DNA from 3 places in the Amycolatopsis sp. cmx-11-12 genome. Region 3 is predicted to be linked to each of the others. Evidence: riboswitches for the same ligand, from Rfam matches in the RefSeq annotation. Region 3 holds a riboswitch; each other region holds the start of a gene.

Region 1 (3,266 bases), on a different contig from region 3:
AGGTGTTCTTATCCTGGGCAGGGTTGCGCGGGGCGGTCCCGATCGTGCTCGCGCTGATCCCGCTGTCGTCCGGGGTGCCCGGCGCACAGGAGCTGGTCGACGCGGTGTTCGTGCTGGTCATCGTGCTGACCCTGCTTCAAGGGGCGACACTGACCCCGCTCGCGCGAGTGCTCGGGCTGGCTCAGCACGCCGAAGCGCACGAGATCGACGTCGACTCCGCGCCGCTCGACGAGATGGGCGCCGAACTCCTCCAGGTCCGGATCAACTCCGGATCGAAGATGCACGGCGTCTACCTGGCCGAACTGCGGCTTCCGGCGGGGGCGACGATCAGCCTGCTCGTCCGTGACGGCACCGGCTTCACGCCCAACAAGAACACCCGGCTCCAGGAACGTGATCAGTTACTCGTCGTGACCACCTCCGACGTGCGTGACGCGGCCGAACGACGCCTGCGGGCCGTCGACCGGGCCGGTCGCCTCGCCAGGTGGAAGGGCGAATCCGGCCAGTAGGTCACGAACCGGCACCAGCTGTTCGTCGGTTGATCTCAGAAAATTCTTCCTTTTTGTACTCCGTTTGGATTACTTTCCCCGCAACCTCCTCAGTCGAATGGGTGAGTGTCACGGGGTAAGGAGTACGCAAGGTGACGAAACTTCCTGCACGGTTCGCCGGTCTGGGGGCCGCGGCCGCACTCGTCGGAGTGGTTCTGTCCGCCCCGGTGGCCTCCGCGGCCGGTGCCTTCCCGGCGTTCGGCTTGCCGTTCGACACGGGCCAGTCTGTCTACTCGGCGGGGATCTACTCGGACAACGGGAACTCCGGCGTGAAGAACGCCATCGACTTCAGCCCTGGCGACGAGATCGTTCGTGCCACGCTGGCGGGCACGGTCCGGATCCAGCACTGCGACGGCGGCGACTGGGTGACCATCGACCACACGGACGGCTGGCGGACCGGGTACTACCACCTGGAGGGCATTTCGGTCACCGACGGCCAGCGGGTCGCTCCGGGCGACGCCCTCGGCCGGACCGGCAACGCGCTGCCCTGCGGCGGCAGCAGCACCGGCGCCCACGTGCACTTCACCCTGTGGACGTTGCCCGCGGCCGCGGCCAACGGCGGCGACTCGCGTGACTTCGGCGTCGGCGCGGGCAACTGGAACGGCGTGTCCTACGACGAGCTCTCGACCAAGGTCGCCGACGCACACGGCGAGGCTGTCGATGGCAAGACCTTCGGCGGCTGGCAGTTCACCGCGGGCACCGATCAGTACTCGGGTACGGCCACCGAGGTCTCGTCCCGCGCGACCATCCCCCTGCCCGGCCGATTCCGCGCCTGACCTCCCGCAATTCGGCACCTCATTGCGAAGGTTCGCGACCCGGACCATCGCAACCAGGTGCCGAATTGCGTGGGTTCTCTTCGGTTGCGTAATGCGTGACCGGCGTCTCAACATGTGGGCAAGGGGTGGCTCGATCGCCGGTGTATCGGCTAACTTCGTTCGTAGGTCACGAGTGTCAGCGTCAAGCCCCGGCTAGCTGACCGGCAACCCTCCTTCCGCGGTGGGGTGCCCCGGGTGAGGACCTGGCTCGTCGCGCGGTGCGACGGGCAAGCGCGGGATCCTCGTCGGGTCCCCTGGCCCGGAGGATGACGATGACTCTCGCTCTCGAACGCACCAGCACCCCCGCCACTGTCGCGGAAACCGTTGTCACACACGAAATCCCGACGGTCGCGTGCGCCGATCTGCGGGTTCCGCTGGTCACCGGCGGCGACATCGCGTACGCCAACCTCGATCACGCGGCGAGCGCCCCCTGTCTGGACAAGGTGCGCGACGCGGTCGACGAATTCCTGCCCTGGTACGCCAGCGTCCACCGCGGCGCCGGATTCGCTTCGCAGGTCTCCACCAAACTTTACGAGCGCACGCGGGGAATCCTGCGGAACTTCGTCGACGCGCGGTCGACCGACACCGTCGTGTTCACCCGCAACACCACCGATTCCTTCAACCTTCTCGCGCGCAGCCTGCCGAAACACACGTCGGTCGTCGTGTTCGACACCGACCACCACGCCGCGCTGCTGCCGTGGAAGGGCCCGAACGTCCGCCGGATCCAGACACCTCGCACGCGCCTCGCCGCGGTGTCCGCTGTGGACGAAGCGCTCGCCGACTGCCCGCAGGGCACCCGGCTGGTCGTCATCACCGGCGCGTCCAACGTGACCGGGGAACTGTTGCCGGTCAAGGAGATCGCCGCCGTCGCGCGACGGCACGGCGCCCGGATCGCCCTCGACGCCGCGCAACTCGCGCCGCACCGCAAGATCTCCGTGCGCAAACTGGACGTCGACTACATCGCGCTGTCGGGCCACAAGTTGTACGCCCCCTTCGGTGCCGGCGCGCTGATCGGCCGCGCCGACTGGCTGCGCGCCGCCCAGCCGTACCTCGCCGGTGGCGGCGCGACGAAGCTCGTCACCCGCGACTCCGAAGACCTCGGCGTGGTCTGGAACGCCGGTGCGGAGCGGCACGAAGCCGGTTCCCCCAACACCGTCGGCGTCTACGCGCTCGGTGTCGCCTGCGAGACGCTGGCCGGGAACTGGGACGCCATCGTCGCCCACGAGGACGAACTGCTGGCGCGGCTGCGTCGCGGGCTCGCCGGCATCCCCGGTTTCGCCGAACTGCGGCTGTTCGACGCGCCGGTCGACCGGGTCGGCACGCTCAGCTTCGTCGTCGACGGCTTCGAGCCCGGCTGGCTCGCCGCGGTCCTGTCCGCGGAGTACGGCATCGGCGTGCGGGACGGCGCGTTCTGCGCGCATATCGCCACCAAACGGCTCATCTCCGCCGCCGGTTCGACCGGCCAGCAGGCCGTCCGGGTCAGCCTCGGCCTCGGTAGCACCACCGAGCACGTGGACCGGGTCGTCCTGGCACTGCGCCAGATCGTCGCCCGCGGCGCCCGCTGGCAGTACGAGAAGCCGGAGGGCCGCTGGGTGCCGGAGAACGATCCGCGGGAACTTCCCCCGTTCTGCGCCTGACCCACTACCCTCACCCCGCATGGGGAACGAGCGACCGCGTTACTGGTTTCCGCTGGCGTTGCTGGGATTCGCTCAGCTAGTCGTGGTGGCTTTGGCCGTGGGCGCGCGCCGCTCCGAGGGGTGGGTCGGCTACTCGCCTAACAACACGATCGTGAACATCACGGTCTCCGGCGTGGGCAGGAACGACAACTGGCTGTCCGCCGTGCTCGCGGTCTACCTCGGCACGGTGCTGTTCTATGCCTTCCGGGCGAAGCCCGTGCGGTGGTGGA
Region 2 (3,266 bases), on a different contig from region 3:
CCCGGGTCCTCGGTGACCGCGACGGTCACCTCGTCAGTGAGAGAAAGCGCCTGGAACACGGTCACCAGCTCGTGGTATCCGTCCGGGCGTACGTCACCGACCGACAGGTGCAGGTTGACCTTGGCGGGAACCCTGACGGTTACTGGGGGCGGTACGACGGCGAGCACGAGTCAAGCCTACGTGGCCGCTCCACTTGTGCTGCCACCAGGAGAAAAGAGAACAGGACGAGTCCGACACGAAAGGGCCGCCCTGGACGGATTTCGTCCCGGGCGGCCCGGTCGTGGAGGATCAGGCAGCGACGCCCTGCGGGCCGCGGACCGGGTGGGTCACGTGGCCGCCGCGTTCGGCGATCCAGGCGAGCGCGGCATCCGCACGCTCACCGCGCACACCGAGTCGGAACCTGCCGACCGGCGTGTCGCCGATCCGGGTCAGACCGCCTCCGATGGTGGCGAGTTCGACGTCGAAGCGACCTGCGGCCTCGGGCAGCAGCGCACCGACCGATGCGAAACCGACAAGCACGACGTCCACCGCGCGGTCGTACTTCGACGCCTGCGCCCGGCCGGTCTCGATCGAGGGCAGCAGCGCCTGCGCGGTCCGGCTGGTCGGGTCAGAGACCAAGTCGAGCACGGTGCCACGTTCGATGATCACCCCGGCCTCGAGAACCGCGACGTCATCGCAGACACGGCGAACCACACCGGCGTCAGGAGTGGTGAGCAGCACAGTGACTCCGAGCTCGGCGCGCGCACGGTCGAGCACGGTCAGGACCGCACCGGATTCCTCGGGCTGGACACCCGCGGTCGGATCGTCGGCCAAGAGCACGGACGGCCCGGCCGCCAGAGCCTTGGCGATGGCCACTCGGCGCAGCTGCCCCTCGGTCAGGTCACCCGGCCGCTGCCCCGCTCGCGGAGTGAGTCCGACCAGGTCGAGCAGGTTGCCGACCCGGTTACGGCGCTGCGGTCCGTCGAGGCCGAGCTGTTCGAGCGGCGACGCGATGTTGCCGGCGATGGTGCGTTCGGCGAGCAACTCCGGCTTGGTACTCACGACACCGACCTGCCGGCGGACTTCCCGCAGGCGGCGGCCGTCAAGGGTCCCGGTGTTGAGGCCGTCGAGGCGGACGACGCCCCGGTCCGGGCGCTCCTGAAGTCCGATGCAACGAGCGAGGGTCGACTTGCCGGAGCCGGCCGGACCGACGACTCCGAACAGCGAGCCGGCTTGGATGTCCACGCTGACATCGCGCAGGGCGACGACGGGATTTCCGTTGAGGGGAAAGGACTTGGACAGGTTTTCGACAGTGATCACGAAAGGCTCCATGCAAATGGGGCGCTGCTTCTTTCGAGCGCGCCAACCGTCACCGAGTGACCGTCCAGAACGGACGGGCTTCAGAGGTAAGGGAAAGACTCAGGCAGTAACGGTGGAGCGTCGACACGCACTTACCGTGCGGCGACCTTCGTCGACTACACGTCGCCTGGTCAGCAGGAGCGGGTGGGTGACCCTGTTCATTAGGCACAGCCTCCATCGGTCCTGGCGGTAGCACCTGCCCTGTTGAGGGTGGTTGCTGCGACTTCGGCGAGCCAGGTCTCTCAGTCGCTCGGGATGGCTCACTGAGTAAAACCGATCCCACTAGATGAAAGCAAGCGCGTAGGCGCAGATCACACGTCTGGTCGCGTCCACGATACAGGATCGGCTGCCCACATTATGAGAATGCAGCTGAGATCCTAGGCCTCATCAGTGCCACTGCCTGCTAATACAGGTTTGACCAGGTAGATCGAGAAGAGGTTTACGCTGTCGTGCTGACCTCGGCCGGCACTCGACCGCGCGGTGCCGATCACACCCGCGACGTCGGTCAGTCGGTTGCCGCCGCGATACGGGCGAACTGGTGGACATCCAACTGCTCACCGCGGGTCTTGGGGTCGACACCCGCCTTTTCGAGCAACTCTCCCGCGCGTTCGGCGGAACCGGCCCATGACGCCAACGCCGCCCGCAGCGTCTTTCGCCGCTGCGAGAAGGCCGCATCGACCACGGAGAACAGCCGCTCTCTGTTCACTGACGACACCACTTCGCCTCGCTCGAAAGCGACCAGGGCCGAATCCACGTTGGGAACAGGCCAGAACACCGAGCGAGGTACCGCGGCGACCTTGCGTGTCTTTCCGTACCACGCGAGCTTGACGCTGGGCACTCCGTAAGTCCGGCTACCCGGGCCGGCCGCCATCCGGTCGGCGACTTCAGTCTGGACCATTACAAGACCGCTGGTCAGCGACGGCAGCTCGGCGAGCAGATGAAGCACGACGGGAACGGCGACGTTGTACGGCAGATTCGCGACGAGTGCCGTCGGCCGTTGAGGCAGGTCGTCCACCGTGATCCGCAGAGCGTCCGCCCCGACGACCGTCAGCCTTTCGCCCCCACCGCGTTCGGCCACGGTGTTCGGGAGCCGCCCGGCCAGCACAGGATCGATTTCGACCGCGACGACCTCGGCACCGGTCGCGAGCAGTCCGAGTGTCAGCGAGCCAAGCCCCGGCCCGACTTCCAGTACGACGTCACCTTCGCCGACGCCCGAAAGGTCGACGATCCGGCGCACCGTGTTGGGATCGTGCACGAAATTCTGGCCGAGCTTCTTGGTCGGCCGTACATCCAGCTCGGCCGCCAGCGCCCTGATCTCCGCAGGCCCGAGCAATTCAGTCACTCGACGATCGTAACCAGCCTTCATAAGCCGCGATTGGCCGGTGGACGACCAGCCCGACCCCGAGGACCGAGCCGGGCTCCGATGGACCGCGACCCGCCCGCGCCATCCTTACGGATTCTCCGAGCTGACCCGTGTCATACGCCAGAGTGATCGGAGCAAGTTCGCACCGCCGGAGCGTGATCATGATCCACCCGATCGATACCGTGCATTAGTTCGAATCTGCCTCGACAATCGAGGGATGACCAGCACAAACATTCCCAAGGCCTTCCCGCTCAACCTGCCGGAAGGTGACGCCGAACTGCTTCTCGACGAGTTGCAGACACGGCTACACGAAGGGCGACGCCTTGTCGCCGAAGTCGGCCAGATCCTGGCCGAGATCGAGTCACGCGGTGTCCGAGAGCTCTTCGGGTACAACTCGATCGCCGTCTTCTACGAGCACGTGGCCCGGGTTCCCCGAGCCGAAGCGAAGAAGGTGGCTGCTCGAGCACTCGCACTGAACTCGAGACGGGCGCGCGACGGGACCTTGACTCCACCCGTCGCGCCTTTGACCGGAGCCGCGGCCGCCGCCGGCGTATTGGCCGAGGGC
Region 3 (3,266 bases):
TTCCGCGAGGCCGCCGACTCCGGCGACAAGGCCAAGGCGCTGGAGCTGCAGAAGGACGCGGCCAAGAAGCTGGACAAGGCCGTGACCAAGGGCGTTCTCCACGCCAACCAGGCCGCCAACAAGAAGTCCGCGCTCGCGAAGCGCGCGAACTCTCTCTGATCTGCTTTCGAAGGGCCCCGGCGACGCGAGTCACCGGGGCCCTTCGCCATGTTCAGCGGCTTGTGCCGTGAGCAGCGACGACTTCAAGGACGGCGCGTTCCAGCGCGTACTCCGGGTCGGCCGCGACACCCTTGACCTCGGCGTTGAGCCGGGCCACGACCCGCATCGCGGTGGCGAGACCGTCCTGCCCCCAGCCGCGGGCCTGCCCCTGCGCCTTGCGCACCTTCCACGGCGGCATCCCCAGCTCGCCCGCCATCTGGTTCGGATTGCCGCGACCGGCGCCGGAAACCCGCGCGATCGTCCGGACAGCGTCGGCGAGAGCGTCCGCGACCAGCACGTACGGAACACCCAGCTGCATCGCCCAGCGCAATGACTCCAGGGCCGCCGCCATGTCCCCGGCCACGGCCTTCTCTGCGACGGCGAACCCGTTCACGTCCGCGCGGCCCCGGTGGTAGCGGCGGACCGCCTGCTCGTCGACCGTTCCCCCGGCGTCCGCGACGAGCTGTGTCGCGGCCGACGACAACTCGCGCAGATCCGAGCCGACGGCGTCGATCAGCGCGAGCACGGCGGCACCGTCGATCTTCCCGCCGACCCGGCGGACCTCGTTGCGGACAAAGGATTCCCGCTCGGCGGGCTTGGTCAGTTTCGGGCACTCGACGACCTCCGCCCCGGCCTTCTTCAAGGCCGCGGGAAGCGCCTTCGCGGCCTTGCTCCGGCCACCTCCGCTGTGCACGACGACGAGCACGATGCCGTCGGCGGGTGCCTTGACGTAGGCCATCACCCCGTCGGCGAGCTCCTGCGAGATGTCGTGCGCGGATTCGAGGACGATCACCCTGCCCTCGGCGAACAGCGAGGGGCTGACCATCTCCGCGAGTGCGGGGACTGTGAGGTCCGACACTCTGATCCGGCTGAGGTCCGCCGTCGGATCGGCCGCTTTGGCCGCGTCCGAAGCGCCGCGGATCGCGCGTTCGATCAGCAGCTCTTCCTCACCGAGAACCAGGACCAGCGGCGATGGGGCGGAACCTTGCGTCGTCACGGTGACGATCCTGCCACTCCTCCACTCGTGTGCTTTGTCCGGTGATGTGTTGTGGGCACGGTGGCCCCACGCGAGCCCCATGTCGTACGGTGTTGGCGAGGCGACGCGATGACACGCGTGCCGACAATCGAATACCGCTCATCCAGAGGGGCAGAGGGAACGGCCCGATGAAGCCCCGGCAACCGGCGTCAGCCTGTCATCCCGCGATCGCGGGGTAGCTGACGAACACGGTGCCAATTCCGGCCCGCCATGGCGGGGCAGATGAGGAAAGGACCTCGCGATGACCGCAACCCTCGGTACGACCTCCACCACCAAGACCCCGGATCTCGGACCGGCCGTCGAACTGGTGTCGAAGGAAGAGGGACACCGGCAGCCGCTCGCCCCCGAATTCGTTTCCGCCGAGGACTTCTCGCCGCTCGAGGTCGCCTACGACTTCGGCCGCGTGCGCCGCGAGGACATCGAAGCCGGGCCGAAGAACATCTGGCGCTACAAGAAACTCCTTCCCGTTCCCTCGAACGTCGAAGAAATCCCCAACACCGAACCCGGCTCCACCCGGCTCGTCCAGGCCGACAGGCTCGCGAAAGCGTTGGGCGTCAAGAAGCTCTGGGTCAAGGACGACACCGGCAACCCGACCCACTCGTTCAAGGACCGCGTGGTCGCCGTCGCACTGGCCGCCGCGCGCGAGTTCGGGTTCGAGGTGCTCGCCTGTCCGTCGACCGGCAACCTGGCCAACGCGGTCGCCGCCGCGGCCGCCCGCGCCGGCTGGCGGTCGGTCGTGCTGATCCCGAAGAGCCTCGAGCGCGCCAAGATCCTCACCACCGCCGTGTACGACGGGGACCTGATCGCGGTCGACGGCAACTACGACGACGTGAACCGGGTCGCCACCCAGCTCGCCGCCGAGCAGGAGAGCTGGGCGTTCGTCAACGTGAACGTCCGGCCCTACTACTCGGAGGGCTCCAAGACGCTGGCCTTCGAGGTCGCCGAGCAGCTCGGCTGGCGGCTTCCCTCGCAGATCGTGGCGCCAATCGCCTCCGGTTCCCAGCTCACCAAGGTGGACAAGGGTTTCCGCGAGTTCGGACAGCTCGGCCTCGTCGACGAAACGCCGTACAAGGTGTTCGGTGCGCAGGCCACCGGCTGCTCCCCTGTCTCGGCGGCGTTCCGCGCGGGCCACGACGTCGTCCAGCCGGTCAAGCCGGACACGATCGCCAAGTCGCTGGCGATCGGCAACCCGGCCGACGGCCCGTATGCCCTCGACGTGGTCAACCGCACCGGTGGCGCGATCGAAGACGTCACCGACGAAGAGGTCGTCGAAGGTATCCGGCTGCTCGCCCGTACCGAAGGCATCTTCACCGAGACCGCCGGTGGGGTCACCGTGGCGACGGCCAAGAAGCTCATCGAGACTGGCAAGCTCAACCCGGACGAGGAGATCGTCCTGCTGATCACCGGTGACGGCCTCAAAACGCTCGACGCCATCGAGGACAAGGTCGGCCCGAAGGCGACCGTCGGCGCCTCGGCCGACGCGGTCCGCGAGGCACTCGGCATCTGAGTTCCCGCCGGCCCGCCTCAAGAACGAGGCGGGCCGCGGGGCTCACCCCGGCGCACCAGGGCGAGGCCTCGCGCGTCGGTGACGACCGCGGTGTCGCCGTCCGTGTCGGTTCTGGCGATCGAAGCGCCGACAGCCGTCAGATTGTCCAAAGTGGACTTGTTCGGGTGACCATAGTTGTTTCCGGCACCGACACTCACCAACGCGGCGCGTGGTGCGACGGTGTTGAGGAAATCCGGTGCCGTGTAACGACTTCCGTGATGCGGGACCTTCAGGACCTCGGCACGCAGATCGGCACCCTCGGCCATCAGGTCCGCCTGCGCGGCGAGTTCGACGTCGCCGGTCAGCAGCATCCGGCCCGCGGGCGTCCCGGCCCGCAGGACGACGGAACCGTTGTTGATCACCGTGCCGTCCTGTTCGAGGACCGATCGCCGAGTGACATAACGCGGCCCCAGTACCTCCAACGACAGTCCCGGCCAGTCCAGCCGTTGCCCGATCCCCAACTCCAGCAAGGGAATCCCGCGGCGC

The links. A riboswitch is a leader RNA that binds a small molecule or an ion and turns the genes downstream of it on or off. The one in region 3 is predicted to bind S-adenosylmethionine.
Region 1: it holds a riboswitch for S-adenosylmethionine, as region 3 does, so the genes downstream of both, ACLARN_RS26440 (aminotransferase class V-fold PLP-dependent enzyme) here and thrC (threonine synthase) in region 3, are expected to answer to the same signal.
Region 2: it holds a riboswitch for S-adenosylmethionine, as region 3 does, so the genes downstream of both, ACLARN_RS07905 (methionine ABC transporter ATP-binding protein) here and thrC (threonine synthase) in region 3, are expected to answer to the same signal.

The regions. Positions count from the first base shown of each region.
Region 1 is NZ_JADNQM010000021.1:65,418-68,683, reverse strand. It holds gene ACLARN_RS26450 (potassium/proton antiporter) at 1-506, shown strand, start outside; gene ACLARN_RS26445 (M23 family metallopeptidase) at 638-1,321, shown strand; SAM riboswitch class IV at 1,486-1,600, shown strand; gene ACLARN_RS26440 (aminotransferase class V-fold PLP-dependent enzyme) at 1,633-2,997, shown strand; gene ACLARN_RS26435 (hypothetical protein) at 3,017-3,266, shown strand, end outside.
Region 2 is NZ_JADNQM010000004.1:285,420-288,685, forward strand. It holds gene ACLARN_RS07900 (4-(cytidine 5'-diphospho)-2-C-methyl-D-erythritol kinase) at 1-167, opposite strand, end outside; gene ACLARN_RS07905 (methionine ABC transporter ATP-binding protein) at 289-1,299, opposite strand; SAM riboswitch class I at 1,510-1,600, opposite strand; gene rsmA (16S rRNA (adenine(1518)-N(6)/adenine(1519)-N(6))-dimethyltransferase RsmA) at 1,844-2,680, opposite strand; gene ACLARN_RS07915 (DUF222 domain-containing protein) at 2,919-3,266, shown strand, end outside.
Region 3 is NZ_JADNQM010000043.1:22,827-26,092, forward strand. It holds gene rpsT (30S ribosomal protein S20) at 1-159, shown strand, start outside; gene holA (DNA polymerase III subunit delta) at 212-1,195, opposite strand; SAM riboswitch class I at 1,331-1,463, shown strand; gene thrC (threonine synthase) at 1,476-2,741, shown strand; gene ACLARN_RS37775 (ComEC/Rec2 family competence protein) at 2,759-3,266, opposite strand, start outside.